2 regions of the Streptomyces sp. NPDC037301 genome follow, and region 1 is predicted to be linked to the other one. Evidence: predicted binding sites of a transcription regulator. Region 1 holds the regulator's gene; the other holds the start of a gene.
What was found. Region 1 encodes HrcA, which represses chaperone genes, less so after heat shock. Its sites were predicted from a motif close to TTNGCACTCNGNNNNNCNGAGTGCNAA; they were not measured.

Region 1 (15,451 bases):
CGCACGGGGTGCGCGGGAACACACGTAGGAAACAAGCAGCAATCAGCAGCCGGTCGTGAAGCACTGCCGCAGGCCCGGAGGATGTCGTGAGCGACACACAGACCTTGATCGAGAACCGACCGCCCTCCGTGGCGAACCTCTTCATCGACCGCGTGGCGGCCACCCCGGACGGGGAGGCCTACCGCTACCCCGTCCCTGCGGCCACCGGCGAGGGACCCGATGAGTGGAAGTCGCTGAGCTGGGCCCAGGCCGCCGAGCGCGTGTACGCCGTCGCGGCAGGGCTGATCGGTCTGGGCGTGCAGCCGGAGGAGCGGATCGCGCTCGCCGCCGGCACACGAGTGGAATGGATCCTCGTCGACCTCGGTGTGATGTGCGCGGGCGCCGCCACCACGACCATCTACCCGTCGACCAACGCCACGGAGTCGGCGTTCATCCTCTCGGACTCCGAGAGCCGGGTCCTGATCGCCGAGGACGCCGGCCAGCTGGCCAAGGCCCGCGAGCGCCGCGCCGAGCTGCCGAACCTCGCCCATGTCGTCGTCATCGACCCCGAAGGTGCCGGACCCGCCGAGGGCGACCCCGAGGGCTGGGTGCTCACCCTTGCCGATCTGGAGGCCCGCGGCGCCGAGCACCTGGCGAAGAACCCCGATGCGGTGAAGGAGCGGGTCGCCGCCATCACGGCCGACCAGCTGGCCACCCTGATCTACACCTCGGGTACCACCGGCCGCCCCAAGGGCGTACGCCTGCCGCACGACAACTGGTCGTACATGGCCAAGGCCACCGTGGCGACCGGCCTGATCACCAAGGACGACGTCCAGTACCTCTGGCTGCCGCTCGCGCACGTCTTCGGCAAGGTCCTCACCTCCGGCCAGATCGAGGTCGGCCACGTCACCGCCGTCGACGGCCGGGTCGACAAGATCATCGAGAATCTGCCGGTGGTCCAGCCGACGTACATGGCCGCCGTCCCCCGAATCTTCGAAAAGGTCTACAACGGTGTCGCCGCCAAGGCGCGGGCCGGTGGCGGGGCCAAGTACAAGATCTTCCAGTGGGCGGCCGGGGTCGCCCGCGAGTACGCGACGGTCTCGCAGGACAACTTCCGGCACACCGGCACGGCCTCCGTCCCGTTCGCGCTCGGTGCCAAGCACAAGGTCGCCGACGCCCTCGTCTTCGCCAAGATCCGCGAAGCCTTCGGTGGCCGGCTGCGCGCCTGTGTCTCCGGCTCCGCGGCGCTCGCCCCCGACATCGGCTACTTCTTCGCGGGCGCCGGCATCCACATCCTGGAGGGCTACGGCCTCACCGAGACCAGCGCCGCCTCCTTCGTCAACCCGGGCGAGGCCTACCGCACCGGCACCGTGGGCAAGCCGCTCCCCGGCACCGAGGTACGGATCGCCGACGACGGCGAGATCCTGCTGCGCGGCCCCGGCCTGATGCAGGGCTACCAGGGGCTCCCGGAGAAGACCGCCGAGGTGCTGGAGGCGGACGGCTGGTTCCACACCGGCGACATCGGCGAGCTGTCCGTGGACGGCTATCTCCGGATCACCGACCGCAAGAAGGACCTGATCAAGACCTCCGGCGGCAAGTACATCGCCCCGGCGGAGGTCGAGGGACAGTTCAAGGCGGTCTGCCCGTTCGTCTCCAACATCCTGGTGCACGGCGCGGACCGCAACTTCTGCACCGCCCTGATCGCACTCGACGAGCCGACCATCCTCGGCTGGGCCGCCGAGAACGGCCTGGGCGGGAAGCCGTACGCCGAAGTGGTGGCGTCCCCGCAGGCCGTCGCGCTCATCGAGGGCTATGTGAAGCGGCTCAACGAGGGGCTGCAGCGCTGGCAGGCCATCAAGAAGTTCCGGCTGCTGCCCCGCGATCTCGACATCGAGCACGGCGAGCTGACGCCCAGTCTCAAGCTGAAGCGGCCGGTCGTCGAGCGTGAGTACAAGGGCCTCCTCGACGACATGTACGCGGGAGCCCGCGAGGCGTAATACGGGTCCTCACCGACCGGCCGCACGGTGCGGCTGCTTCCGTTTTTCTCTGCTCACTTTCTCTGCTCACTTCGGCAACTCGTTGCTTATGAGCATGGTCCATCTGTCACTCTGTCGGTGTCGTCAGCGGCGCCCAGCGAGAACAGAACGAGAACAGACAGACAGAGCGAGAACAGGTCAGGAGCTGCACCGTGGGGCCCATTCCCTTGCAGCGGGACATCGTTCAGCGTCCCGGTATCACCGTCGGCCATGCGGATGCGCGGCCGGTCGCCCGTACGTCCCTGCCCGGAAACCTCCTCGCGCCCTCCGCCGCCCGCCGGTTCATCCGGGCGGCGCTCACCGAGTGGACCGGGCTGGGACTGCCGGCGGCCGTGGGCTTCAGCGAACGTCTGGCCGATGATGCGGCGGTTGTCGTCAGCGAGCTGGTCACCAACGCGGTCGTGCACGCGGGGACCAACGTCGAGCTGCTCTGCCGGCTCGAGGAGGCCGCCGAGGACGAGGCCGCGGCCCTGGTGCTGGAGGTCTCCGACCACCACCCGGCCCGTGCCGTACGCAGCGAACGCCCGGAGGCCGGCAGCGCGACGGACGCAGCGGACACGGCGGAGGGCGATGCCCCCACCGGCCCCGAGGAGCCCGCCGAGTACGGTCGCGGGCTCCAGCTCGTCGGCACTCTCGCCGAGCGCTGGGGCATCACCTACCGCACCGGCCTCAAGACCGTCTGGGCCCGGCTTCCCGTCGACGACTGGAACCCGTTCCCCGAACCGTCGGCCGAGTCCGGATTCCAGCAGGGGCTGCGCGCGGCCGAGCTGCTCGCCCCCACCGCCCGACGCGCCCTGCGCGACGACGCGGACTGGGCCGGCCGCGGCGCGCTCTCGTTCCTCGCCGAGGCTTCGGACCTGCTCGCAGGCCAGCTCGACGAGGACATCGTCGCTGCCCTCGCCGGACAGTTACTGGTGCCCAGACTCGCCGACTGGTGCGCGATCTGGCTGGAGCCCGAGAACGGCGGCCCCGCGGCCGTCCCCCGGCTCGCCAGCGCCTGGCACCGGGACGAGGCCGAGACCGGGCAGCTGCGTACGGTGCTGGAACAGGACCCGATCCGGCTGCCCGAGCGGGTGGGCACCGGGCCCGTCTCCATGCCCTGGCCCGGCGGCGAGGAGGACGGCGGGGAATCCGACGGGCACGCCGGATCCGCTCTCGCCTACCGGATCACATCGGGCGGCCGGACACTCGGCGCCGTACTCCTCGGCCGGGAGGGCGCGGCACGTGTCCCCGACGAAGTGACCGCCCTGATCGAGGACTTCGTACGCCGTGTCGGCCTCGCCGTCGGAGCCGCCCGCGCCTACACCCGGCAGGCCACCATCAGCCGCATCCTGCAGCGCGCGCTACTGCCCAGCAAGGTCGCCGACATACCCGGCGTCACCAGCTCACTGGTGTACGAGCCCAGCGACGACGGGGTCGTCGGCGGCGACTTCTACGACATCTTCCCGTGCCCCGGCGACCGCTGGTGCTTCGTCCTCGGGGATGTACAGGGCAGCGGCCCCGAAGCCGCCGTCGTCACCGGCCTCGCCCGGCCCTGGCTGCGGCTGCTGGCCCGTGAGGGTTTCGGCGTCGGTGAGGTGCTGGACCGGCTCAACCGGCTGCTCCTCGACGATGCGATGGAGGCTGCCGAGGCTGCCGCGCTCATGGTGGCCGCGGCGGGCGGCCAGCAGACGGCGGACACCGGGCAGTCCCGCTTTCTCTCCCTGCTGTACGGGGAACTCGTGCCGCTGCCCGGCGGCGGCGCGCGCTGCACCCTCGCCAGCGCCGGCCACCCGCTGCCGCTGCTGCTGCGCCCCGGCGGCGAGGTGCGCCCGGCCGCCGAGCCGCAGATGCTGCTCGGAATCTTCGACGACGTCGCGTACAAGAGCCAGAGCTTCGAGCTGGCGCCCGGCGACAGCCTGCTGTGCGTCACGGACGGCGTGACGGAGCGGCGCTCAGGGACGCTGATGTTCGACGACGGGGACGGCCTGGCCCGGGCGCTGGCCGACTGTGCCGGGCTGTCGGCGGACGGGATCGCGGACCGGATCAACCGGGCCGTGCACGAATTCGCCGAGCGGCCGCCCGATGACGATCTGGCGCTGCTGGTGCTGCAGGCGGGGTGAGCGTGCGGCGGGGCGGCCGGGGGCGCTTGCTGCGGCCGGGTGCCGCGGTGCGGCCCCTTCGTGATCATGAACGTGGCTCGGAGGTCCCCGGCGGCGAGTGACAATGGGCGGTATGCCTTCCGTACTGCCCGATGGTGAACCCGTACCCGACGACGGGGCGCTGCCCCGCCATGCCCTGGAAGGCGCCGCCGACCGGCCGCTCGGCTTCTACCTGCATGTGCCGTACTGCGCGACCCGCTGCGGCTACTGCGACTTCAACACCTACACCGCCACCGAGCTGCGCGGCTCCGGCGGTGCGCTGGCCTCCCGGGACAACTACGCAGCCCATCTGATCGGCGAGGTCCGCCAGGCCCGCAAGGTCCTCGGTGACGATCCGCGTCCGGTCCGTACGGTCTTCGTCGGCGGCGGCACACCGACCCTGCTGGCCGCCGGAGACCTGGTACGGATGCTGGGGGCGATCCGCGACGAGTTCGGGCTCGCGGACGATGCCGAGATCACCACCGAGGCCAACCCGGAATCCGTCGATCCGGCGTATCTGGCCGAGCTGCGGGAGGGCGGCTTCAACCGGATCTCGTTCGGGATGCAGAGCGCGCGGCAGCATGTGCTGAAGATCCTGGACCGTACGCATACGCCTGGGCGGCCCGAGGCGTGTGTCGCCGAAGCGCGGGAGGCGGGTTTCGAACACGTCAACCTGGATCTGATCTATGGCACACCCGGGGAGTCCGACGACGACTGGCGGGCCTCGCTGGACGCGGCGATCGGTGCGGGGCCGGACCATGTGTCCGCGTACGCGCTGATCGTCGAGGAGGGGACGCAGCTGGCCCGGCGGATCCGGCGCGGCGAGATCCCGATGACCGATGACGACGCCCATGCGGACCGGTATCTGATTGCGGACGAGGCGATGACCGCGGCGGGCTTCTCCTGGTACGAGGTGTCGAACTGGGCCCGCACGCCCGAGGGCCGGTGCCTGCACAACGAGCTGTACTGGCGCGGAGCCGACTGGTGGGGCGCCGGTCCCGGGGCGCACAGCCATGTCGGCGGGGTGCGCTGGTGGAACGTGAAGCATCCGGGGGCGTATGCGCAGGCTCTGGCCGAGGGGCGGTCGCCGGGGGCCGGGCGCGAGATTCTCTCCGCCGAGGACCGGCGGGTCGAACGGATCCTGTTGGAGTTGCGGCTCGCGGACGGGTGTCCGTTGTCGCTGCTGGCACCGGCGGGGCTGGCCGCGGCGGTGCGGGCGGTGGAGGACAGGCTGCTGGAGCGGGTGCCGTACGGGGAGGGGCGGGCGGTGCTTACGTTGCGGGGGCGGTTGCTGGCGGATGCGGTGGTGCGGGATCTGGTGGACTGAGAGGCCGGGTGCGGGGTGGGGTGCGGGTGCGCCTGCGGCGGGTCTGTTCCCCTGCCCGCTCCTTCCCGTAACAGGGGCTCCGCCCCCGGATCCCTCGCTCCCCGAACGCCGGAGGCGGCGGAGGGGGCTACTGGGGCGGCGCCGTCACGAAGTCGATCAGGTGCTCCACGGAGCCCAGCAGTGCCGGCTCCAGGTCCCGGTACGAGCGCACCGTGGACAGGATTCGCTGCCAGGCCGCGCCCGTGTTCTCCGGCCAGCCCAGAGCACGGCACACGCCCGTCTTCCAGTCCTGGCCGCGCGGGACCACCGGCCAGGCGGCGATGCCCACGGACGACGGCTTCACCGCCTCCCACACGTCGATGTAGGGGTGGCCGACCACCAGCACGTTCGCGTCCGAGACCTGGGAGGCGATCCGGGACTCCTTGGAGCCCGGGACCAGGTGGTCGACCAGAACGCCCAGCCTGGCGTCCGGGCCGGGGGAGAACTCGCGCACGATGGCCGGGAGGTCGTCGATGCCCTCGAGGTATTCGACGACCACGCCCTCGATCCGCAGGTCGTCGCCCCAGACCCGCTCGACCAGCTCCGCGTCGTGGCGGCCCTCCACATAGATCCGGCCCGCCCGCGCGACCCGGGCGCGCGCCCCGGGGACTGCGACCGAACCCGATGCCGTACGCGTGGGGCGTACGGGACCGGCCGCCGACGGGCGCACGAGCGTGACCACCCGGCCCTCCAGCAGGAAGCCGCGCGGCTCCATCGGGAACACCCGGTGCTTGCCGAAGCGGTCCTCCAGGGTCACCGTCGGACCCTGGGCCGTCTTCTCGCAGCGGATCACCGCACCGCAGAATCCCGTGGAGACCTCCTCCACGACCAGATCGGGATCGGCGGGAACCTCGGGAACGGGGGCGGACCTCTTCCACGGTGGGGTCAGGTCCGGCTGGTAGCTGCGCATCGGATGACGATAAGACGACAACACGTCACGACACGCCGAAGAGGGCGGTCAGTTGGTCACGCTGGTTCCTGACGAACGTCGCGTCCACCACCGCTCCGTGCCCCGGAACGTACACCGCGTCCTCGCCGCCCAGCGCCAGCAGCCGGTCCAGCGCGGCCGGCCAGCGGGACGGGACGGCGTCCCGTCCCGCCTGCGGTTCGCCGGACTCCTCGACCAGGTCGCCGCAGAGCACCACCGCGGGGGAGCCGGGGACGAGCACCGCCAGATCGTGGCCGCTGTGGGCGGGGCCCGCATTCGCCAGCAGCACCTGACGGCCGCCGCCCAGATCGAGCGTCCACTCGTCGCGCACTTCATGGTGCGGCGCCACCAGCGCATCGACGGCCGCGGCCGCATCGTTCTCGGACACTCCGTGGCGCACCGCGGAGGCGTGCAGACCGTCCGCCCCGAGCTTCATCAGCCCGGCCATGCCGACCGCTCCGTACACCTGGGTGCCGGAGAACGCGGCGGTGCCCAGCACGTGGTCGAAATGGGGGTGGCTGAGTGCGATATGCGTCACCTTCCGGCCGAGCAGGGCCTGTGCCTGGGTCCGGATTTCCTCACCTTCGCGGAGTGTCGATCCGGTGTCGTAGAGCAGCACCCCATCCGCTCCGACCACCAGTGCGACTGTCGCATCCCATCCGGGGAGGCGCCGTCGGCCCACTCCGTGACCGAGTCGCTCCCAGCCGAACTCTTCCCAAGAGGCGTCCATACCGCGAGGCTATCGGCAACGACCTGCGCAGTCTCGCGGTAGCGTGACCGGTCGCCCTTGCTAGGCCCCCACTCGGTCGCCGTACACTGGCCGGGGGATTGCTGGCACTCGTGAGGACAGAGTGCCAGGGGGATTCCTGGGAATGAAGCAGGAACGGCCCGAGAACCACCGAGGAAACACAGCTGGAGGTGTGCGCGATGCTCAGCGAACGCAGACTCGAAGTGCTGCGCGCCATCGTCCAGGACTATGTCGGCACCGAGGAGCCCGTGGGCTCCAAGGCGCTCACAGAGCGGCACAAGCTGGGGGTCTCCCCGGCCACCGTCCGCAACGACATGGCGGTGCTGGAGGACGAGGGCTTCATCGCCCAGCCCCACACCAGCGCGGGACGCATTCCGACGGACAAGGGCTACCGGCTCTTTGTCGACAAGCTTGCGGGCGTCAAGCCCCTCTCGTCGCCGGAACGTCGTGCCATTCACAATTTCCTCGACGGCGCGGTCGACCTCGACGATGTCGTGGGCCGCACCGTACGGCTGCTCGCGCAGCTGACCCGGCAGGTCGCCATCGTGCAGTACCCCTCGCTGACCCGGTCGACGGTTCGGCATGTGGAGCTGCTGTCACTGGCAGCCGCCAGGCTGATGCTCGTGCTGATCACGGACACCGGCCGGGTCGAGCAGCGCATGATCGACTGCCCCGCTCCGTTCGGTGAGACCTCTCTCGCCGATCTGCGGGCCCGGCTCAACAGCCGGGTCGTCGGACGCCGTTTCGCGGATGTCCCGCAGCTGGTGCAGGATCTGCCGGAATCCTTCGAGAGCGAGGACCGGGGAACCGTGTCCACCGTGCTCTCCACCCTGCTCGAAACCCTCGTCGAGGAGACGGAGGAGCGGCTGATGATCGGCGGCACCTCCAACCTCACCCGCTTCGGGCACGACTTCCCTGTGATGATCCGGCCGGTGCTGGAGGCATTGGAGGAGCAGGTCGTGCTGCTGAAGCTGCTCGGCGAGGCCAAGGACTCGGGCATGACCGTACGGATCGGGCACGAGAACGCCCACGAGGGGCTCAACTCCACGTCCGTCGTCGCGGTCGGCTACGGTTCGGGCGACGAGGCAGTCGCCAAACTCGGCGTGGTCGGACCGACCCGCATGGACTACCCCGGAACGATGGGAGCGGTACGCGCAGTGGCACGTTACGTCGGACAGATCCTGGCGGAGTCGTAAGTGGCCACGGACTACTACGCCGTACTCGGCGTGCGCCGCGACGCATCTCAGGACGAGATCAAGAAGGCATTCCGTCGGCTCGCTCGTGAGCTGCATCCGGATGTGAACCCCGATCCGAAGACCCAGGAGCGGTTCAAGGAGATCAACGCCGCTTACGAGGTGCTGTCGGACCCGCAGAAGAAGCAGGTCTACGACCTCGGCGGCGACCCGCTGTCCGCCTCCGGCGGCGGTGGCGCGGGCGGATTCGGACAGGGTGGCTTCGGCAACTTCTCCGACATCATGGACGCGTTCTTCGGTACGTCGTCGCAGCGCGGACCCCGTTCGCGCACCCGGCGCGGCCAGGACGCGATGATCCGGCTGGAGATCGATCTCGCCGAGGCCGCGTTCGGCACCACCAAGGACATCCAGGTCGACACGGCCGTCGTCTGTACGACCTGCAACGGCGAGGGCGCCGCACCCGGCACCTCCGCCCAGACCTGTGACATGTGCCGCGGCCGCGGCGAGGTCTCCCAGGTCACCCGGTCCTTCCTGGGCCAGGTCATGACCTCGCGTCCCTGCCCGCAGTGCCAGGGCTTCGGTACGGTCGTGCCGACCCCGTGCCCGGAGTGCGCCGGCGACGGCCGCATCCGGTCGAGGCGCACGCTCACCGTGAAGATCCCCGCCGGTGTCGACAACGGCACCCGCATCCAGCTCGCGGGCGAGGGCGAGGTCGGCCCCGGCGGCGGCCCGGCCGGGGATCTGTACGTGGAGATCCATGAGCTGCCGCACTCGGTGTTCCAGCGCCGCGGCGACGATCTGCACTGCACGGTCACCATCCCCATGACGGCGGGCGCGCTCGGCACCAAGGTGCCGCTGGAGACGCTCGACGGCCTGGAGGAGGTCGACATCCGGCCCGGCACCCAGTCCGGCCAGTCGGTCCCGCTGCACGGCCGCGGGATCACGCATCTGCGGGGCGGCGGGCGTGGCGATCTGATCGTGCACGTCGAGGTCTTGACCCCGACGAAGCTGGACCCGGAGCAGGAGCGACTGCTGCGGGACCTGGCGAAGATGCGCGGCGAGGAGCGGCCCACCGGCCAGTTCCAGCCCGGGCAGCAGGGGCTGTTCTCCCGGCTGAAGGACGCCTTCAACGGGCGCTGACGGCCCCGCACACCGTTCCCTGCCGCCGGACGGGCTCGCCTGCCGAGCCCGTCCGGCGTTTGAGGACAAAATGGACCGCAGGCCGCGCACGCCGAGGCATGCAGGACGTGACACGATGCGGTCATGTCATCCGTGTTGACCGATCTCTGCCGGTATCCGGTCGTGCAGGCCCCGATGGCGGGTGGTGCGTCCTGTCCGCAGCTCGTCGCGGCCGTCGCCGAAGCGGGCGGGCTGGGCTTCCTCGCCGCCGGGTACAAGACGGCGGACGGCATGTACAACGAGATCAAACAGCTGCGCGGGCTGACCGGTCAGCCCTTCGGCGTCAATCTCTTCATGCCGCAGCCGGGTCTCGCCGACCCGAGCGCCGTCGAGGTGTACCGGCATCAGCTGGCCGGTGAGGCCGCCTGGTACGAGACCCCGCTCGGCGACCCGGAATCCAGCGGCGGCGACGACGGTTACGAGGCCAAGCTCGCCATCCTCCTGGAGGACCCGGTCCCGGCAGTCTCGTTCACGTTCGGCTGCCCGACACGCGACACCCTCGACGCGTTCGCCGGCGTCGGGACGTACACCGTCGTGACGGTCACCACGCCCGAGGAGGCCCAGGCCGCCCAGTGGGCGGGGGCCGACGCGGTCTGTGTCCAGGGCATAGAGGCGGGCGGCCACCAGTCCACCCACCGCGACGACCCGCAGACCGACGGCACCGGGATCGGACTGCTCTCCCTGGTGTCCCAGGTCCGCGAGACCGTACAGGTGCCGATCATCGCCGCTGGCGGGCTGATGCGCGGGTCCCAGATCGCCGCGGTGCTCGCCGCGGGTGCGGAGGCGGCGCAGCTCGGCACGGCGTTCCTCGTCTGCCCCGAGTCCGGGGCGAATCTGCTGCACAAGCAGGCACTGACCAACCCGCTGTTCGTACGGACCGCCCTGACCCGGGCGTTCTCCGGCCGCCCGGCCCGCGGCCTGGTCAACCGCTTCATGCGCGAGCACGGCCCGTACGCCCCCGCCGCCTACCCACAGGTCCACTATCTGACGGCGGGGCTGCGCGCGGCGGCGGCAAAAGCCGGGGACGCCCAGGGCATGGCACTGTGGGCGGGGCAGGGGCACCGGATGGCACGCGAGCTGCCCGCCGGCCGGCTGATCGGACTGCTCGCAGAAGAACTGGACGCCGCACGGACGGCAGTGAGCACAGGGAGTACGCAGTGACCGCACCGGTCTTCGTCGTCGAACAGGTCCCCGACGGGCCCGAGTTCGTCCTGGAAGGACCCGAGGGACGGCACGCCGTATCGGTGAAGCGGCTGCACGCCGGTGAGGATGTCGTGCTGACGGACGGCCAAGGCCGTTGGACGGAGGGCGTCGTCAGGGCCGCCGAGGGCAAGGACCGGCTCGTGGTCGGCGGCCTGGCGACGGTTCATGAGGAGCCGTGGCCCACGCCCCGTATCACCGTCGTCCAGGCCCTGCCCAAGGGGGACCGCGGCGAGGTCGCCGTCGAGACGATGACGGAGACCGGTGTCGACGCGATCGTGCCCTGGCAGGCGTCGCGCTGCATCACGCAGTGGAAGGGCGACCGCGGCCTCAAGTCCCTCGCGAAATGGCGCAACACCGCCCGGGAAGCGGGCAAGCAGTCGCGCCGGGTGCGCTTTCCCGAGGTGGCGGACGCACTGACGACCAAACAGGTTGGCGCACTTCTGGCCGCGGCTGACTTCGCCGCCGTCCTGCACGAGGACCGGGGCCACGACAGTGAGCCGCTGGCCACCGTCCAGCTCCCCACCCAGGGCGAGATCGTGCTGGTCGTCGGCCCCGAGGGCGGTGTGTCGCCGGACGAACTGGCGGCCTTCGCCGCCGCGGGGGCCCGTACCTGCCGGCTCGGAACGTCCGTTCTGCGCACCTCGACGGCGGGCACGGCGGCGACGGCACTGCTGCTGGGGCGCACCGGCCGCTGGGCGTAAGCCCCCTCCGGCGCGCCTGCGCCGCCCCGTTGTGGCCGCAAGCCGTCTACCGCGTCGTGGGGGATCGGTGGGAAGCTGCCCGTATGGGGACATCAAGGGCATGGGGTCAGGGAAGAACCCGTCGCATTCTGGCCGCGTCCGCGCTCGCGGGCGCGGCGGTCGCAGGTGTCGTGGCCTGTGAGCCGACGGGCAGCCTGAACTCCACATCCATCGCCGTGACCACCGACCTGACCGGCACCAGCGCCCTGGAGCGCAACGGGGTCGATGTGCGGTGGCTGAACTGCACGGCCGACGTCGACGGGGACCGGCTCCAGGGGGCGTCGCCCTCCGCGTCCGCGCGTCGGATCGCGGACGTCGACTGCACCGGAAAGACCGGGAGCGACAAGGACATCACGATCACCGGCAAGGTGACCCAGGCTCTCGACGGGCGGTGTGTGCGGGGCGACCTGACCGCCAGGACCGGCGGGAAGGCCGTCTTCCGGGCAGATGTGCTCGGCAACTGCAACGCCGCTTTGCCGGCCGTCGGGGCGAATCCGTCCCGGGGTGGCGGCAGTGGCGGCGCCCGGCCGACAGTCACCGTGACGGTCACGGTGACCGAATCGCCCCTGGGTAAGTGAGTGTGACCGGCACCGGGCCACCCGGCGGACTCCGGCCAACCCGGTTCCGCGGAGCACACCAGCGGCCTAGGGTGATCCGTGTGACGCAGCCTGCCTACCTCCGATACCCCCATGTCCAGGGCGATTTGATCGCCTTCACCGCCGAGGACGATGTCTGGCTGGCGCCGCTGGACGGCGGCCGAGCCTGGCGCGTCAGCGCCGACAACCGACCCGTCACCAACCCGCGGATATCTCCCGACGGAACCCGCGTCGCCTGGACGTCCACCCGGGACGGGGCGCCCGAAGTGCACATCGCACCGGTCGACGGCGGCCCCTCCAAGCGGCTCACGTACTGGGGCGACGCACGGACCTCCGTACGCGGCTGGACGCCCGAGGGCGACGTACTGGTCATCAGCACCCAGGGGCAGGCGTCACTGCGGCGCAGCTGGGCCAGGGCCGTACCGGTCGACGGCGGGCCCGCGCGGACCCTGCCGTACGGGCCGGTCGGCTCCCTCGCGTACGGGCCCGGCGGGCGGGTCCTGCTGCTCTCGGCCACCATGGGGCGCGAGGCCGCCGCCTGGAAGCGCTACCGGGGCGGAACCGCGGGCAAGTTGTGGATCGCGGAAGCGGGCACGACCGACGGCCCGGCGGAGTTCGTACGGCTGCACGAGGACCTCGACGGGAACATCGAATCCCCGATGTGGGTGGGTGACCGCGTCGCCTTCCTTTCCGACCACGAAGGCGTGGGCGCGCTCTACTCCTCGCTCCCCGACGGCTCGGATCTGCGCCGGCACACCGGCATCGAGGGGTTCTACGCCCGCCACGCGACCACCGACGGAACCCGCGTCGGCTACTCCTCGGCGGGTGAACTCTGGCTGCTGGACGACCTCGAAGGCTCCGAGCCCCGTCGTATCGGCATCCGGCTCGGCGGCCAGCGCGCCGACCTCCAGCCCCACTCGGTGCACGCCGGCAGCCACCTCGACTCCGCGTCCCCGGACCGTACGGGCCGCGGCAGTGCCGTCGGGACGCGCGGCGCCGTCCACTGGGTCACCCACCGCGAGGGCCCGGCCCGGGCGCTCGCAGTCGAACCGGGCGTACGGGCCAGGATGCCTCGCACCTTCCAGGCCGACGGCGACCAGCACGTCGTCTGGGTCACCGACGCCGAGGGCGACGACGCCCTTGAGTGCGCACCCGCCACCGGCACCGCGCCGGGCGCCGTACCGCGCCGCCTCGCCGCGGGCCGTATCGGCAGGGTCCTCGACCTGGAGGCGGCCCCGGACGGCAGCCGGTTCGCCGTCGCCGCGCACGACGGGCGGGTACTGATCGTCGAGCGGGAGAGCGGCGAGGTCCACGAGGTGGACCGAAGCGAGCACGGCGACGCCTCGGGCCTTGTCTTCTCGCCCGACTCCTCCTGGCTCGCCTGGTCGCACCCCGGGCCCGAGCCGCTCAGACAGCTCAAGCTCGCGCACCTTGCCGATCTGTCGGTCGCGGAGGCCACCCCGCTGCGCTTCCGGGACTTCGCCCCCGCGTTCACCACCGACGGCAAGCACCTCGCGTTCCTCTCCGAGCGGTCCTTCGACCCGGTCTACGACGCCCATGTCTTCGACCTGGCGTTCATCGGCGCCTGCCGTCCGCACCTGCTGACGCTCGCCGCCACCACGCCCTCCCCGTTCGGGCCGCAGCGCCACGGCCGTCCGGCCGAGAAGGAGAAGAGCGGCGGTGAGGGCGAGGACAACCCGACCGCGCTGCCCGTCACCCGGATCGACCTCGACGGACTCGCCGACCGGATCGTGCCGCTGCCCGTCGAGGCCGCCAGCTACTCCACGCTGTGCGCCGCGAAGGACGGGCTGTTGTGGCTGAGCCACCCGGTGACCGGGGTGCTCGGTACGAGCGGCGCCACGCCCGACGCCCGCCGGCCCGAGACCGTCCTCGAACGGTACGACCTGGAGAAGCTGCGCTGCGAGGAACTCGCCTCGGACGTCGACGGCTTCGCGGTCAGCGGCGACGGCAAGCGGATCGTCCTGCACACCCGGGGCAAGCTGCGCGTCGTACCGTCCGACAGCCGTGTCCCGGCCGGTGACGACCACGACGGCGGCAGCGACAGCAGTGTCACCGTCGACCTCTCCCGGATTCGCCGGACCCTCGACCCGGCCGCCGAGTGGCGTCAGATGTACGACGAGGCCGGGCGCATCATGCGGGACAACTTCTGGCGTCCCGACATGGGCGGCATCGACTGGGACGGAGTCCTGGACCGCTACCGCCCGGTGCTGGAGCGCGTCGCCACCCATGACGACCTGATCGACCTGTTGTGGGAGGTGCAGGGCGAGCTCGGCACCTCGCACGCCTATGTGACGCCGCCCGGCGGATGGCGCGACGACTCGGCCCGGCAGGGGCTGCTCGGTGCGGACATCTCCCGCACGGACGAGGGCAGTTGGCGCATCGACCGGATCCTGCCGTCGGAGACCTCCGACCCTGCGGCCCGCTCGCCGCTCGCCGCACCCGGGGTGGCGGTGCGCGTCGGGGACGCGATCCTCGCCGTCGACGGGCACCCGGTCGACCCGGTGGCCGGGCCCGGACCGCTGCTCACCGGCTCGGCCGGCAAACCGGTCGAGCTGACCGTCTCACCGGTGGACGGCGGCGACCCGCGCCATGTCGTCGTCGTACCCGTCGCCGACGAGGAGGCGCTGCGCTACCACGCGTGGGTCGCCGACCGGCGGGCCTACGTCCACGAGCACTCCGGCGGGCGCCTCGGCTACCTCCATGTCCCCGACATGGTCGGCTCGGGCTGGGCGCAGCTCCACCGCGACCTGCGGATCGAAGTGGCCCGCGAGGGGCTGGTGGTGGACGTCCGGGAGAACCGGGGCGGGCACACCTCGCAGCTGATCGTGGAGAAACTCGCCCGGCGCATCGTCGGCTGGGACCTGCCGCGCGGGATGCAGCCGTACAGCTACCCGGAGGACGCACCGCGCGGCCCCGTGGTGGCCGTCGCCAATGAGTTCTCCGGCTCGGACGGTGACATCGTGAACGCCGCGATCAAGGCGCTGCACATCGGGCCGGTGGTCGGCACGCGTACCTGGGGCGGGGTGGTCGGCATCGACAGCCGGTACAAGCTCGTGGACGGGACGTCGGTCACCCAGCCCAAGTACGCGTTCTGGTTCGAGGGTTACGGCTGGGGTGTGGAGAACCACGGGGTCGATCCCGATGTCGAGGTCGTGACGGCGCCGCAGGACCATGCCGCGGGGCGGGATCCGCAGCTGGACGAGGCGATCCGGATCGCGCTCGCGTCGCTGGCCCAGACGCCGGCGAAGCGGGCACCGGAGCGGCCGGGGGCGTAGGGGGCGGGTGCGCCTGCGGCGGGCCTTGCCCCCAGCCCGCCGCAGGCGTCCCGATACCATGCCGTAC
Region 2 (15,451 bases), on a different contig from region 1:
GCCCAGCTTCCGCAAGGTTCCGGCCGCCTCGTCGCCCCGACCGATGGACCGCAGATAGACCTCCAGAGAGCGGTCCTCCGTCCCCCCGTCCGAGCTGCGGGTCAGCATCGAGCGCAGGGCGGTCTCGAAGAGCTCCTCGGGCGGCGTCGCCCGCACCTGCTCGAGCCCGCCCTGTGCGACAACCTCCGTGAGCAGCCCTTGCTTGGACCCGAAGTACCGGAACAGCAAGGCCTGGTTGGCCCCGGCCCGCTCCGCGATGCTCCGGACCGTCGTCCCTTCGTAACCCCGCTCCGCGAACAGGTCACGGGCCGCTTCCAGCAGCCGACGACGTGTGGCCGCGGCATCGCGGCGGCGCTCTCCGGACGGCGGCGCGGGGGCGGACTCCATGGCGGATTTCCTCTCGGACGGCCCGTCAGGATATCGGCCGTAAAGCATCGTTGACCGCCCCGGAGGCACACTCCTAACGTTGTAAGCAGCTGCTTACATATCGGAGGCCGCAGTGACGACAGCAGACATCACCCCCCTCACCTACCCCTTCAACACCCCCGACGGGCTCCAGCTCGCCGACGAGTACGAGCGCGTACGCGACCGTCCGGGCCTCTTACGGGTCCAGATGGAATACGGCGAACCGGCCTGGCTCGTCACCCGCTACGCCGACGCCCGGCTCGTCCTGGGCGACCCGCGCTTCAGCCGGGCCGCGGGCGCCTCGCACGACGAGCCCCGGCAGTCCGAGGGGCGGCGCGACGGCGGCATCCTCAGCATGGACCCACCCGACCACACCCGGCTGCGCTCCCTGGTCGCCAAGGCATTCACCGTCCGCCAGGTCGAGAAGCTCCGCCCGCAGGTCCGGGAACTGACCGCGAGCCTCCTCGACGAGCTGGAGGCGGCCGGTCCGCCCGCGGACCTGGTCGATCTCTACGCACTGCCTCTGCCGGTCGCGGTGATCTGCCGCATACTGGGCGTGCCCACCGAGGACCGTCCGCGTTTTCGCGTGTGGAGCGACGCCGCACTGTCGACCAGCTCCCTCACAGCCGAGGAGTTCGACGCCAACCGCGACGAACTGCGCGCCTACATGGCCGAGTTGATCGACCGCCACCGCAAGGGGCCGCAGGACGACCTGATGACGGCGCTCATCGAGGCCCGCGACGGCGGCGACCGGCTCTCCGAACTCGAACTCGTCGATCTGTGCGTGGGCATCCTGGTGGCAGGACACGAGACCACCGCGTCCCAGATCCCCAACTTCGTCCTCACTCTGCTGGACCATCCGGACCAGCTGACCAGGCTCAGGGCCGATCCCGGACTCGTATCGGGCGCGGTGGAAGAACTGCTGCGCTTCGTGCCGCTGGGGAGCGGCGCCGGCCAACCCCGGTACGCCACCGAGGACATCGAGGTCGGCGGCACCCTCGTCCGGGCGGGCAGTCCGGTCCTGGTCGCCATGGGAGCCGCCAACCGCGACGCGCTGCGGTTCACCGCCCCGGGCGTGCTCGACATCGCCCGCGAGGGCAACCAGCACCTCGGATTCGGCCACGGCGTCCACCACTGCCTGGGCGCCCCGCTGGCCCGGCTGGAACTTCAGGAGGCACTCATCGCGCTCATCAGCCGCTTCCCGGGGCTGCGAGTGGCGGGCGATGTGACGTGGAAGTCCGAGATGCTGGTACGCGGCCCGCGTGTCATGCCGGTCGGGTGGTGACCGGGATGACCTGGAACGTGCGCGTCGACCACCAGCTCTGCCAGGCATCGGGCATGTGCGCCGGGAGCGTCCCCGAGGTGTTCGCGCTGGACGGGGAGCACGCCCGGGCGATCCCCGACGGCATCGAACCGGACGAACGGGTCCTGGACGCCGCCGACATCTGCCCGGCCCAGGCGATCACCGTGCACGACGGGAGCGCCGTCATCGGTCCCCGCCGCGACTGAGCCCCCACAGAGAAGCCGCCCCGTGTCAGGAAGAACGATCCCGGCACGGGGCGGCTGCGTCATCGGCCGAACAGGGCTGTCCTAGCCGAGCCGCTCCATGATCCACTGGGGGCGACCGCCGGGGAGGAGGACCACGCGCCGACCCTCCGTCGTCAGGGAGCCGAACTCACCTCGGTCGAGGGCGATGTCGACCGGCCCTGCCGAGGCGTCGCCCTGGATCGTCCACTGGTCGGGCTGCCTGCCGCACTCGTCCACCCACACGGCCGGCGGGAAGATCCGGATCGGCGAGAGCGCCAGGCAGCGGTTCTCCCCGCGCGCCTCGACGATCTGGGCCAGACCGTTGCCCTGGTTGCGGACCTCCCACACGGTGCCGGGGTTGCAGGGCTCGATGTGGCCGCCCAGCGGGCCTTCGCCACCCGCCAGACACGCGCCGGTGCGCACGTCACGGATGAGGTACGCGCCGTCGGCGGCGTCGGCGGCCTGGGCGGGGGTGGCCAGTGCCGCCACCGCGACGGCGGACGCGGCGAGAGACAGGATCGAACGAATACGCACGGGACTCCTCGAACGAGAGAGAGACATGGAAGACGGGCCGCGTCGGCGGCAGCCCGGAGCCACCAAGATCACAAAGATGTGCGGCCGTTCGCACGCCCCACGGGCCTCCGGCCCGGATCTCCACCCCAACGGCGGCGGCGCACACGAATCACGCACGGCGCACGCGCACCACGTCCGCGCCCCCACGGCCAGGCGAATTTCCCCCGGAGCTCAAGCCTCGAAGTCCGAGCGCTCTTTCCGAGGAATGGGGGGGTGGGCCACTTCCCACCCACCCTCCCCGCCAGGCCAGTTGACTTTTCGTGACCGGCTTGCCACGGATGGTGGCGACGCTCTAGCGTTCCGAATAACGAACGACCGTTCCTAACCAGTGCGCATGAGTGGGTCCTGGACCCACCGATGTGTACTGGGCGCATCCCGAACGGTGTTGGATGCGCTGGGTTCCCGCTTTCTCGTCCCGTTCGGCGGCACGCCTCCAGGGGCGTGGTCCGTTGCGGGTGGGCGGGTTCCCTCACGCCCCCGGGTGCCTGGCCCGGCCTGGGCGGTCCGATGCCCCGCACGATCACTCCGGTCGTGTGGGGGCGGTGCCGTCCTTCCCCAAGCTCTCAACTCCGTTCGAGCAGGGGATACCCCATCCCGGACCGGGTGTCCGAGGGCGCGTCGTCCGATCGCGATGCCGGCGGCATCATGACGGGACATTCTGCGGCGCGGGGTGGCCAGCGGTTTCTGCCAGTGCTGGGCACCCCACAGGGAGGTGTAGGCGGGGTCGACCGCGACAATGCTCAGGCCCTGTTCGGCGGCCATGGAGACCAGCCGGGCCTTGAGCTTTCCGGTCGGAATACCTGAGATCAGCTGCCGGAACCGTTTCCTGCGGCCGTGTTTCTCGCGGGTCTTCTCGGTGGTGAAGTCGAGGTCTTCGATGGCGATCGCGGCGACACCGGCCTGCTTGGCCCAGTGGATCAGCCGGGTCAGTGCGTGGCGGATCTGGGCGTCGCGGTGAGCGGTGGTGCCGGACAGGTCGTAGAAGAACCGCCGGGGCTCGCCGATGGGGTTGCCGTGTGGGTCGAGCTGGTAGGCGGCGAAGTGGTCGGCGTTGGTGTCCACGCCGATCAGGCCCCGGGCGCGGGCGGTCTCCAACGGGATGGTGTGCACAACGGGGCGTTGCCAGGACGCGGTGAGGTACCAGCGGCCACGGCCGGTGTCGAGGTGGATGCGGTAGGCGACGGCCCGGTTCGCGGCGATGCGGTCGGCCCACTCCACGCCCCGGTGCGCGAACCCGATACGAGTGGTGAGGGTGTACCGGCCGTGCTTGGCGTTGGCCAGGTGCGCGAGCGGGGCGGGCAGTTTGATGCTGACCTCGCCGTCCGGGGTGACGCGGATCGTCTCGTTCCCGAACCGTTTCCCGGACTCGCCGTCGGCAGCGATGAACCAGCGTTCCGCCTCCCACCGCTCCCGCCACCGCTCCTCGGCCAGCCGGGCCCGGGTGAGGTGGGCGTCGGCAAGGTGCTGACGGGTGTTGAGGAGGCGTTTGCCGCCCCGCACGACCCGGACGCGTCCGGCCCGCCGGTCACGGACCGCGGCATCGTGCCGGGCTTCCAACGCCGCGAGGCGGCGCGACTTGCGAAACCACTCGCCCTTGGAGCGGTAGCCGCCCGCGGCCCGCTTCGTTCCGGGCTCACCGATCGGGAGGGACAGGCGGTGCCGCAGCGTCCTGATCCCGGCTCCCAACGTCTGGATGTGCGCGGCCTGGCAACGGCGCGCCAGCGCCCACTGATCGTGCGTGGCCTTGGTGATCGCACCGGCGATCCGCGACGACGACAGCGGCGTCAGGCCCCGCTTACGCGACGCCCACGTGTCCGCACTGTGCTCCAGACCATCCGCACAACGGGCCCTGAGATCACGGGAAGCCAGCGCACCCTGATGCTCACCGACCGCACGCAGAACCTTCTCGTCCCGGGGCGTGAGGTGCTTCAGACGACCCCGGACCGCCACCCCGCACGGCCCCGGCACCACGAACGGCGCCGCCAACTCCCGCACACCACCCACCACAACACCCCCTCCCACCAGGCCGGGCACCTGCCACCCAGCCCAACGAGCAGCAACCGCCAAGGTCACCCATTCGGCCCCAGAACCCCCGTTCCCACCCCCACACACCCACCAACAGGACCCACTCCCGCTCACCACAACTCACTTCAACGCAGCAATCCGGCAGCAGCTCGCAACCCCCACGAACCGAGATGCTCGTCGAAGTCACCTCACACGACTCCGACACGCACCGCCGCGACCGCATCGAGAAAGGCCGCGCCTACGCCTACAAGGACATCCCCGTCCACCTCCTCGTCGACCGCGACAACGACACCGTCACGGTCTCCAGCGAGCCGAAGGACGGCGTGTACCAGCAGCGCCCCTCGTATCCGTTCGGCGCCACCGTCCCCCTTCCCGACCCGGTCGGGTTCACCCTCGACACGGACAGGCTCAAGGACTTCGTCCGCTGACCCGCAGGACAGTCCTCCCCCGCCCGTGATCGCCGGATGTCCGAATCCGGCTCCCACCTGGGAGTGGTTTGATCTGCTCCCCCTTCCTGGCCACTACTCCGTGTGTTCATCTTGGCACGCGTTGTAACGAACCAGCCCAAAGGGGAACGAACCATGTCCGAACCGACCCTCGAGCAAATCGTCTCGGAGCTCCACAGCAAGCCCCCCATCACCCTCACCCCCGGCCCCCGCCTGGACGCCGAGAAGCACGGCGCCCTCCCGCTGCCGCCCAGCACCGTGTGGGACCTGCCGGGCGGCACCGCCTGGGTCTACTACGGCGAGGGACACTCGGGCCTCACGCGCCCCGTGATCTTCGCCGACGGATTCAACACCGGGCCGAGCAGCCTGGACTTCTCCTGGGAAATCATGGAGTTCGGCGACTACGCGCTCATCAGCGAACTGCGCCGCCGGGGACACGACGTCATCATCCTCGGCTTCCATGAGCGCAGCGCATCGATTCTGGACAACTCCCGGACCGCGCAGGCCGCGATCCAGTACGCCATCGCGGAGCGGCAGGGCAACGCGTCGCTGGCCGTCGGCGGGTTCAGCATGGGCGGGCTCGTCACCCGGCACGCGCTGGCCAAGATGGAGAGCCAGGGCATCGACCACCAGACCTCTCTCTACTTCTCGTACGACAGCCCGCACCGCGGCGCCTGGATCCCGATCGCGCTGCAGGCGTTCGCGCACTACATCAAGGATCTCGACAGCCGGTTCTCCGACCAGATCAACAGCCCGGCCGCCCGTCAGCTGCTGTGGCGGCACATCGAGAAGTGGGACGGGACGCCGGACCAGAGCGACGAGCGCGCCACGTTCCTCGCGGAGATGGAGGCCATCGGCGAATGGCCGCGGCAGCCGCGGCTGATCGGTGTCGCCAACGGCGTGGCCGACGGCACCGGTACCGATGCGCAGGCCGGCGAACTGGCCCTGGAGGGCAAGGGCCTGTCGGTCGTGGGCACCAAGCTCTACACCCAGTCCCCGGGCGACAACGAACTCGTCGCGAAGCTGCGGGTGGTGACACTGAAGACCAACCAGGCGCACACGTCCGGACTCCCGTCGGTCGACGGCGCACCCGGCGGCTCGCTGGAAGGGTTCGGCATCCTCGCCGACGGGCTCAACGCCCTCAACCCCCTCCTCGGGTTCAAGACCGACGTACGTATCCGCTCGCACTGCTTCGTGCCGGCCGTCAGCGCCGTCGACGTGGGCGATCCGGACACGGACGAGGAGCTGTACAAGGACATCTCCGCGCTCCCGCCGAATGCCGGTGGGCTCGACGAGTTCAAGCTCGCGTCCCACAACGAGGGGCACACCCTTGTGACGGAGGAACTCTGCACCTGGCTCCTCGACCGGCTTCCGTAGTTCCGCAGTCCCGTCGAGCGGGGTATCACGCGCTCACGGTGCTCCGGCGGGCATCGTGGGTGCGTCCACCGCCCCCGCCCCGTACAGAAAAGACATCGGCCCCCGGGACCTGCTGGTCCCGGGGGCCGATGCGGTAAAGCTGTACAGGAACTACCGATCCGTCAGGATCAGAAGTCCATGTCACCGCCCGGCATGCCGCCCGGAGCGGCCGCGGCGGCCTTCTCCGGCTTGTCGGCGATGACGGCCTCGGTGGTGAGGAACAGCGCGGCGATGGACGCGGCGTTCTGCAGGGCGGAGCGCGTGACCTTCGCCGGGTCGAGAATGCCCTCGGCGATCATGTCGACGTACTCGCCGGTCGCGGCGTTCAGACCGTGACCGATCGGCAGGTTGCGCACCTTCTCGACGACGACGCCACCCTCGAGACCACCGTTGACGGCGATCTGCTTGAGCGGGGCCTCCAGCGCCAGCTTGACGGCGTTGGCGCCGGTCGCCTCGTCACCCGAGAGATCCAGCTTCTCGAAGACGGCCGAGGCCTGGAGCAGAGCCACGCCACCACCGGCGACGATGCCCTCCTCGACGGCGGCCTTGGCGTTGCGCACCGCGTCCTCGATGCGGTGCTTGCGCTCCTTGAGCTCGACCTCGGTCGCGGCACCGGCCTTGATGACGGCCACGCCGCCGGCCAGCTTCGCGAGGCGCTCCTGGAGCTTCTCGCGGTCGTAGTCCGAGTCGGAGTTCTCGATCTCGGCACGGATCTGGTTGACGCGACCCTGAACCTGGTCGCTGTCACCGGCACCGTCGACGATCGTGGTCTCGTCCTTGGTGATGACGACCTTGCGGGCGCGGCCGAGCAGGTCGAGACCGGCGTTCTCCAGCTTGAGGCCGACCTCCTCGGAGATGACGGTGCCACCGGTGAGGATGGCGATGTCGCCGAGCATGGCCTTGCGACGGTCACCGAAGCCCGGGGCCTTGACGGCGACGGACTTGAAGGTGCCACGGATCTTGTTGACGACCAGGGTCGACAGGGCCTCGCCCTCGACGTCCTCGGCGATGATCAGCAGCGGCTTGCCGGACTGCATGACCTTCTCCAGCAGCGGAAGGAGGTCCTTCACGTTGCTGACCTTGGAGTTCACGATCAGGATGTACGGGTCGTCGAGGGACGACTCCATGCGCTCCATGTCCGTGGCGAAGTACGCCGAGATGTAGCCCTTGTCGAAGCGCATACCCTCGGTGAGCTCCAGCTCCAGACCGAAGGTCTGGGACTCCTCGACGGTGATGACGCCTTCCTTGCCGACCTTGTCCATGGCCTCGGCGATGAGCTCGCCGATCTGGGTGTCGGCGGCGGAGATGGAGGCGGTCGAAGCGATCTGCTCCTTGGTCTCCACGTCCTTGGCCTGCTCCAGGAGGGCGGCGGAGACGGCCTCGACGGCCTTCTCGATGCCCCGCTTGAGGGCCATCGGGTTGGCACCCGCGGCGACGTTGCGAAGGCCCTCGCGGACGAGAGCCTGGGCGAGAACGGTGGCGGTGGTCGTACCGTCGCCGGCGACGTCGTCCGTCTTCTTGGCGACCTCCTTGACGAGCTCCGCACCGATCTTCTCGTACGGGTCCTCCAGCTCGATCTCCTTGGCGATGGAAACACCATCGTTGGTGATCGTGGGGGCGCCCCACTTCTTCTCAAGGACGACGTTGCGACCCTTGGGGCCAAGGGTGACCTTGACGGCGTCGGCGAGCTGGTTCATGCCGCGCTCGAGACCGCGCCGGGCCTCCTCGTCGAACGCGATGATCTTGGCCATGTGAAGTGGTCCTCCCGGACAGGGGTGGATTTCTCCGGACCGAGTGGCGCCCGCGACGGACGGCCTGCGTGACCGGTGGTTCCTTGCCCCACCGGACCTGCGGGCCTCACCGGCCCGGTCCAAGTTCTGTCACTCTCACCTGGAGAGTGCTAACGCCAATGATTAGCACTCGACCCCCTAGAGTGCAAGCGTCCGCCTCGGGGTGTGGACAACGACAGCCACTCGCGGGTGGCCGCGGACGCGGACGCGCGGAGGGCCCGTACCCCAGGGGGTACGGGCCCTCCGTGCGTGAGTAGTGTCGTTGGCCGACCGCGTCGAGCTCAGCCGACGGCGAGCTTGACCATGTCCGCCTGCGGCCCCTTCTGGCCCTGCGAGATCTCGAATTCAACTCGCTGACCCTCTTCGAGGGTGCGGTACCCGTCCATCTGGATCGCGCTGTAGTGGACGAAAACATCCGCACCACCGTCGACCGCGATGAAGCCGTACCCCTTCTCCGCGTTGAACCACTTGACGGTGCCCTGAGCCATGCCTAACTCCCCTATTACTGGCCCTTGCACAGGACCGCACTTCGCGGACCCGGGTCAGAACTCACCCCCCGACAGGGGAGGGTGCGTGCGCCGGAACGCGTCGACCGCGGCCGAATGTATCTGCCCAACTGCCCTCTGCAACAGGTCAATCGGACGAGAATTCCGGGCAGCACCGAACGCCCGAATATGAGGAATTCATGAGATTCCAGGGCAAGTCGGGCCGGGCAAAGGCGACTTATGGCGCAAGGAGATCGAGCACTTTGGCTGCTTCTTGTCGCGGCCGGGCGCATTCTCATATGCGGGCGGCACGGGCAGCTGGGGGGACTTCCCACACTGTACCGCGCTCAACCATACAGAATTGCCCCCTCCGCTTCTCTCGCAGAGGGGGCAATACCGATAACGCGGTGAAGTCGGACGGACGGTCAGCACCCGCCTGCGACTGCCGGGATGATCGAGATGCCCGCGCCGTCCGGCGTCGCCGTCTCCAGGCCGCCCTCGAAGCGCACGTCGTCGTCGTTGACGTACACGTTCACGAAGCGGCGCAGCTTGCCCTGGTCGTCCAGGACGCGGGCGGCGATGCCCGGGTGGTTCTGCTCCAGGGACTCGATGACCTGGGAGAGGGTCGAGCCCTCGGCCGGGACCTCGGCCTGGCCGCCCGTGTAGGTGCGGAGGATGGTGGGGATGCGGACCTTGACGCTCATGAGGGGTGCCTTTCTTCGGTCTCGGGTGGTCAGCTGGTGGCGAGGCCGGCGGCGCGGAACGCGTCCAGGCTCGGACGGATCGTCGCGGTCGCCTGCGAGGTGGCGGCCACCGCGTCCAGGGTCTTGAGGCCGTCACCGGTGTTGAGGACGACGATGGTCAGCGTCGGGTCGAGCAGACCGGCCTCGATGAGCTTCTTCGTCACGCCGACCGTGACCCCGCCCGCCGTCTCCGCGAAGATGCCCTCGGTGCGCGCCAGCAGCTTGATCGCGTCGACGACCTGCTCGTCGTTGACGTCCTCGACCGCGCCGCCGGTGCGGCGGGCGATGTCCAGGACGTACGGGCCGTCGGCCGGGTTGCCGATCGCCAGGGACTTGGCGATGGTGTTCGGCTTCTGGGGCCGCACGACGTCGTGACCGGCCTTGAAGGCGGTGGAGACCGGGGAGCAGCCCTCGGCCTGGGCGCCGAAGATCTTGTACGGCTTGTCCTCGACGAGACCGAGCTTGATCAGCTCCTGCAGACCCTTGTCGATCTTCGTGAGCTGCGATCCGGATGCGATCGGGATGACGATCTGGTCGGGCAGTTGCCAGCCGAGCTGTTCGCAGATCTCGTACGCCAGGGTCTTGGAGCCCTCGCCGTAGTACGGGCGCAGATTGACGTTGACGAAGCCCCAGCCCTCACCGAGCGGGTCACCGATGAGTTCCGAGCAGAAGCGGTTGACGTCGTCGTAGTTGCCCTCGATGCCGACCAGCTCACCGCCGTACACCGCGGCCATGACGACCTTGCCCTGCTCCAGGTCGTGCGGGATGAACACGCAGGAGCGGAAGCCGGCGCGGGCGGCGGCGGCACCCACCGCGCCGGCGAGGTTGCCGGTGGAGGAGCAGGAGAGGGTGGTGAAACCGAAGGCGCGGGCGGCCTCGACGGCGATGGCGACGACGCGGTCCTTGAAGGAGTGCGTCGGGTTGCCGGAGTCGTCCTTGACGTACAGGCCGCCGGTGACGCCCAGCTCGCGGGCGAGGTTGTCGGCCTTGACCAGCTTGGTGAAACCGGGGTTGATGTTGGGCTTGTCCGCGACATCGGCGGGGACCGGCAGCAACGGCGCGTAACGCCAGATGTTGTCGGGGCCCGCCTCGATGCGCTTCTTCAGCTCGTCGGGGGAGCCGCTCGGCAGGTCGTACGCCACTTCGAGCGGCCCGAAACAGGACGCGCAGGCGAAAATGGGGCCGAGCTCGAAACGCTCGCCGCACTCGCGGCAGGAAAGCGCCGCGGCAGGTCCGAGGTCGACAGCTTCGGCGGAAGAATTGGTGCTTACCGCAACGGTCTGCGTAGCCATGATGGCGAGGCCCTTTCTCCTCATCTTCCTCGCGACGCATTTCGCCGCGAGACGGAATTGGCACCTTCCCCACCTGACCTCGCGGTCGGCAGGAGGGTTGCCGGGACTTCAACGGGCCGTTCCCTCAGTCCCTCTGGATGAGCGCTGTGGCACTGGATCACCGATCCAGGCATTTGTTTGCGGACTGACCCCGACATGCGACGGCCATCCGCGTTGTTCAAGACTGTAACCGAAGCACCGGACAGTTGAGATAGTCGTCCGAACCGCGAGACGGATCACATACAGGGAGTATCGACCGTGCTGGAAGAGGTCGAACGCTGGCTGGCCAGGCGTTCCTGGTCGGCCGCCGACCGCCCGCTGGACCGCATCCTGGCCGCCAAGGCCAGGGACCCGCGCCGCGGGAGCGTGAGCGTCGTACTGCCCGCGCTGAACGAGGAGGCGACGGTCGGCCGGATCGTCGCGACGATCCGGCGCGAGCTGATGGAGAAGGTCCAGCTGGTCGACGAACTCGTGGTGATCGATTCCGGTTCCACGGACGGCACCGCGAGGGTGGCCCGGGAGGCCGGCGCCCGGGTGGTGCACCGGGACGGGATACTCCCCCGGATACCCGCCGTGCCCGGTAAGGGCGAGGTGCTGTGGCGGTCGCTCCTGGTGACCGGCGGTGACATCGTCTGCTTCATCGACGCCGATCTGAAGGACTTCTCGGCGGACTTCGTCTCCGGCGTCGTCGGCCCGCTGCTGACCGACCCGAACGTGCAGTTCGTGAAGGCGATGTACGACCGCCCCTTTGGTGACACCGCAGGTCAGGGTGGTCGCGTCACCGAGCTGGTGGCCCGTCCGCTGCTCAATCTGCACTGGCCGCAACTGGCCGGTTTCGTCCAGCCGCTGGGCGGGGAGTACGCCGTACGCCGCTCCCTCCTCGAACGGCTGCCCTTCCCCGTCGGCTACGGAGTGGAACTGGGCCTCCTGGTCGATGCGCTGCACACGGTGGGTCTGGACGCGCTGGCCCAGGTCGACGTAGGGGTGCGCAAACACCGCCACCAGGACGGGCAGGCGCTCGGCCGGATGGCGGCGACGATCTACCGGACCGCTCAACTCCGCCTGTCCCGCGGTCACTTGGTACGACCTTCGCTCACCCAGTTCGAGCGCGGCGAGGACGGCTTCGTACCGCGCACCCATGCGGTGGACACCGAGGAGCGGCCTCCGATGCGCGAGATCGAGGAGTACGTTTCGCGCCGGGCGGCCTGACGTGGCCTGACTTCGCACGTTTGGGCGGTTCGTGATCTGGCTAGATTCCGCAACATGGTCTCCGCGTCCGAAGCCCAGTCCGCTGCCCAGGTCCTCGTTGCGTCCAACCGCGGCCCGGTGTCGTACACCCTCGCCACGGACGGATCACTCGACGCGAAGCGCGGCGGCGGCGGGCTCGTCTCCGGGCTGAGCGCCGTCAAGGACAAACTGTGGGTGTGCGCCGCGCTCGGCGACGGGGACCGGGAGGCGGTCCGGCGCGGGGTCGGTGAGCAGGGCGTACGGATGCTCGACATCGACGCGGCCGTCCATGCGGACGCGTACAACGGCATCGCGAACTCGGTGCTCTGGTTCGTCCACCACATGCTGTACCAGACGCCGCTGGAGCCGGTCTTCGACGCGGAGTTCCGGCGGCAGTGGGCGTCGTTCGAGACATACAACCGGGCCTTCGCCGAGGCGCTCGCCGAGGAGGCGGGCCCGGGTGCGGCGGTGCTGGTGCAGGACTACCACCTGGCGCTGGTGCCCGGCATGCTCCGCGAGCTCCGCCCCGACCTGCGGATCGGCCACTTCTCGCACACCCCGTGGGCGCCCGTCGACTACTTCCGTCTGCTCCCCGACGACATCGCCGAGCAGTTGCTGCACGGCATCCTGGGCGCGGACCGGGCCGCCTTCCTGACCCGGCGCTGGGCGGACGCGTTCATCGGCTGCTGCACGGAGATCCTGGGCGGCACCGGCCGGACCAGGATCGGGGTGCACGGGCTCGGCGCGGACGCGGACTTCCTGCGCGGGCGCGCGCACGAGGCGGACGTCGACGAGCGGATGGCGGCGCTGCGGGAGCAGGTCGGCCCCGGCCGGAGGACGATCGTACGAGTGGACCGGACGGAACTGTCCAAGAACATCGTGCGCGGACTGTTCGCGTACCGCGCGCTCCTCGAAGAGCGGCCTCAATGGCGTGAGCGCGTCGTCCACGTCGCCTTCGCGTACCCCTCACGGCAGGACCTGGCGGTGTACCGCGACTACACGGCTGAGGTGCAGCAGGTCGCCGACGAGATCAACGCCGTGTACGGCACGGCGGGCTGGACGCCGGTCGTGCTCCACGTGAAGGACGACTTCGCCCGCTCGCTCGCCGCGTACCGGCTGGCCGACGTGGCGCTCGTCAACCCGATCCGCGACGGCATGAACCTGGTCGCCAAGGAGATCCCGGTCGTCTCCGACCACGGCTGCGCGCTGGTGCTGTCGCGGGAGGCGGGGGCGTACGAGGAGCTGGGCAGCGACGCGGTCGTGGTGAACCCGTACGACGTGTCCGCGACGGCGGCGGCGCTGCACGAGGCTCTGACGATGGCGGACGACGAACGGGCCGCACGCACGGAGCGGCTGGCCGCGGCGGCGGTGGCGCTGCCGCCGCAGCAGTGGTTCCTGGACCAGCTGGACGCGCTGCGGCGGGAGTGAGCCGGCGCGGGGCTAGAGCTGTCGCGCCAGGGCTGCCAGGAAATCGACGACGGCTCCCGGGCCGTTCAGCAGCAGGTCGGCCCGCTCGGCCAGTTCGGGCACCTCCGCGCTGCCGCTGCAGACCAGCAGGCCCGGGATGCCGTCGGGGCCCTCGGTGCGGAGCTTCTCCACAGCGGCGTACGCGGCGAGGTCACCCAGGTCGTCACCCGCGTACAGAACGGACTCGGCGTCCAGCTCCCTCACGTACTGCGCGAGCGCCACACCCTTGTCCATGCCCGGCGGCCGCAACTCCAGCACCAGGCGGCCCGGTTCGACGATCAGCCCGTGCCGGGCGGCGAGCTCGCCGAGGGGGCCGCGCAGGGCCTCGAACGCGGCCTGCGGGTCGGTGGCGCGGCGGGTGTGGACGGCGAGCGCCTGGCCCTTCTCCTCGATCCAGGTTCCGTGCCACGAATCGAACCGGCCGAGCACGCCCGGGAGTTCGGCGCGGACCGCGGCTACGCCGGGGTGCGGGGCGGGGGCGTGGACGGTGCCGGACACGGCGTCCCAGCGTTCGGCGCCGTAGTGGCCGAGGACGACGAGGTGGTCGAGTCCCGGTACTCCGGCAAAGCCGCCGTGCCGGACCGCGACGCCGGCCGGGCGGCCGGTGATCACGGCGATGGAGGCCACTTTCGGGGCGAGCGCGACAAGCGCGTCGACGGCGCCGGGGTGGGCGCGGGCCTGTTCCGGGTCCGGGACGATGTCGGCGAGGGTCCCGTCGAAATCGAGCGCGACGACGGCACGGTCCGGGCGCGCGAGGATCGCGGCCAGGGCTTCTCGACCGGGTGGGGTGGTGGGGGGCGGGAGCTCGGACGGGATCTCGCTCGGCGCGGGTACGTGCGGATTGCTGCCCATGGGGCCGAGCCTATAGGCGTACCGCCGGGCACAGCCATGGGCGACGTGGCACAGGGGCGGTGTCCGTGGTGCCGCGGACACGCGGCGGCTGACTACCGCGCAAGCCTGAAACATCGAACGCATAAACCAGCCCAGCCCTGCACATAGCGTCTGTGGAGTGCGGACAGCGATCAGAGCATCGGCCCCCACCCCCACCGGGAGCAGCTCTGATGCGTATGTCTCTTGTCCTTTCCACGGTGATGACGGCTCTCCTGGCAGGCGCCTCCCCGGCCCCCGCCCAAGACTTTCCCGTCGCATCGGGAACGCCGCACACGGCGGACGTCGGCGGCTTCTACACCAATGGCGACCACGTCCACGTATCCAGTACGCCCCCGGCGACGGCATCCGGACACGGCTGGTGGGTGCGGGTGAAGGGTGGCAGGCCGGGCGAGAAGGCCAAGGTGACCATCTGGCTGCAGGCCAAGGACAGGCACGGCAAGTGGAAGTCCGTGGCCAGCGGGTCCAAGAAGGTGAAGCCGACCAAGGGCAAGGCCAGCAGCACCCATCGGGCCAACGCCCGTAAGACGTGCGAGAGCAAGAAGAAGACGCAGTGGCGGAGCCTGATCGACGTGGACATCATCGGCGAGGCCGACTCCCCGGAGAAGGCCGTCACTGCCACGATGACCTTCAACTGCGGCGCGGGTGTGTAGGGGGAAACGATGGATGATGCGGTGCGGGACTCCACTCTGCTCATGGGTGTGCACGGGGTCCTCACCCGGCATCCCTGGCTCGTACCGCCCGCGGGCGCCTCGGAGCCCGACGTCGATGTCTTCGGCCTGGCGGTAAACCGTGCCGAGGTCTACGGGTGGAGCAGCACCGTTCTGGGGGCCGGGATGGAGCTCGGGGGGAGCCGGTGGGGGCACAACGACGCGGGGGGGGACTGGACGCAGGACGGGTGCGTACGGGAGATCGGCTGGCTCCAGGCGGACGTGTCCTCCCACTTGAACCGGCAGCGACTGCCCGTGCTGCCCGTGGCGACGGTCCTTGGCGACGTTCTGCGGCAGGTGGGCGACATCCGTGTCACCGGCGTGCACACCGTCGCACCGGTGCACCTGGCACCGGACCCCGCCGCCGCCCTCCTGTACACCGCCGGTTGGTACGAGCTGGCCGATCCGGGCGCGGCCA

Region 2: the regulator HrcA is predicted to act here: its motif matches at 8,306-8,332, upstream of groL (chaperonin GroEL).

The regions. Positions count from the first base shown of each region.
Region 1 is NZ_JBVJWD010000001.1:367,229-382,679, reverse strand. Features, by position in the region: gene ACZ7IB_RS01880 (AMP-dependent synthetase/ligase) at 87-1,976, shown strand; gene ACZ7IB_RS01875 (SpoIIE family protein phosphatase) at 2,183-4,117, shown strand; gene hemW (radical SAM family heme chaperone HemW) at 4,221-5,462, shown strand; gene ACZ7IB_RS01865 (DUF3097 domain-containing protein) at 5,590-6,411, opposite strand; gene ACZ7IB_RS01860 (MBL fold metallo-hydrolase) at 6,437-7,159, opposite strand; gene hrcA (heat-inducible transcriptional repressor HrcA) at 7,357-8,373, shown strand; gene dnaJ (molecular chaperone DnaJ) at 8,374-9,510, shown strand; gene ACZ7IB_RS01845 (nitronate monooxygenase) at 9,634-10,710, shown strand; gene ACZ7IB_RS01840 (16S rRNA (uracil(1498)-N(3))-methyltransferase) at 10,707-11,453, shown strand; gene ACZ7IB_RS01835 (hypothetical protein) at 11,537-12,070, shown strand; gene ACZ7IB_RS01830 (S41 family peptidase) at 12,151-15,384, shown strand.
Region 2 is NZ_JBVJWD010000017.1:123,311-138,761, reverse strand. Features, by position in the region: gene ACZ7IB_RS26250 (TetR/AcrR family transcriptional regulator) at 1-387, opposite strand, end outside; gene ACZ7IB_RS26245 (cytochrome P450) at 500-1,690, shown strand; gene ACZ7IB_RS26240 (ferredoxin) at 1,696-1,914, shown strand; gene ACZ7IB_RS26235 (hypothetical protein) at 1,996-2,466, opposite strand; gene ACZ7IB_RS26230 (IS200/IS605 family accessory protein TnpB-related protein) at 2,827-4,509, opposite strand; gene ACZ7IB_RS26225 (Uma2 family endonuclease) at 4,581-4,958, shown strand; gene ACZ7IB_RS26220 (lipase family protein) at 5,112-6,353, shown strand; gene groL (chaperonin GroEL) at 6,521-8,143, opposite strand; gene ACZ7IB_RS26210 (cold-shock protein) at 8,464-8,670, opposite strand; gene ACZ7IB_RS26205 (MoaD/ThiS family protein) at 9,093-9,371, opposite strand; gene thrC (threonine synthase) at 9,401-10,702, opposite strand; SAM riboswitch class I at 10,720-10,846, opposite strand; gene ACZ7IB_RS26195 (glucosyl-3-phosphoglycerate synthase) at 11,000-11,950, shown strand; gene ACZ7IB_RS26190 (alpha,alpha-trehalose-phosphate synthase (UDP-forming)) at 12,005-13,396, shown strand; gene otsB (trehalose-phosphatase) at 13,409-14,287, opposite strand; gene ACZ7IB_RS26180 (hypothetical protein) at 14,497-14,976, shown strand; gene ACZ7IB_RS26175 (hypothetical protein) at 14,986-15,451, shown strand, end outside.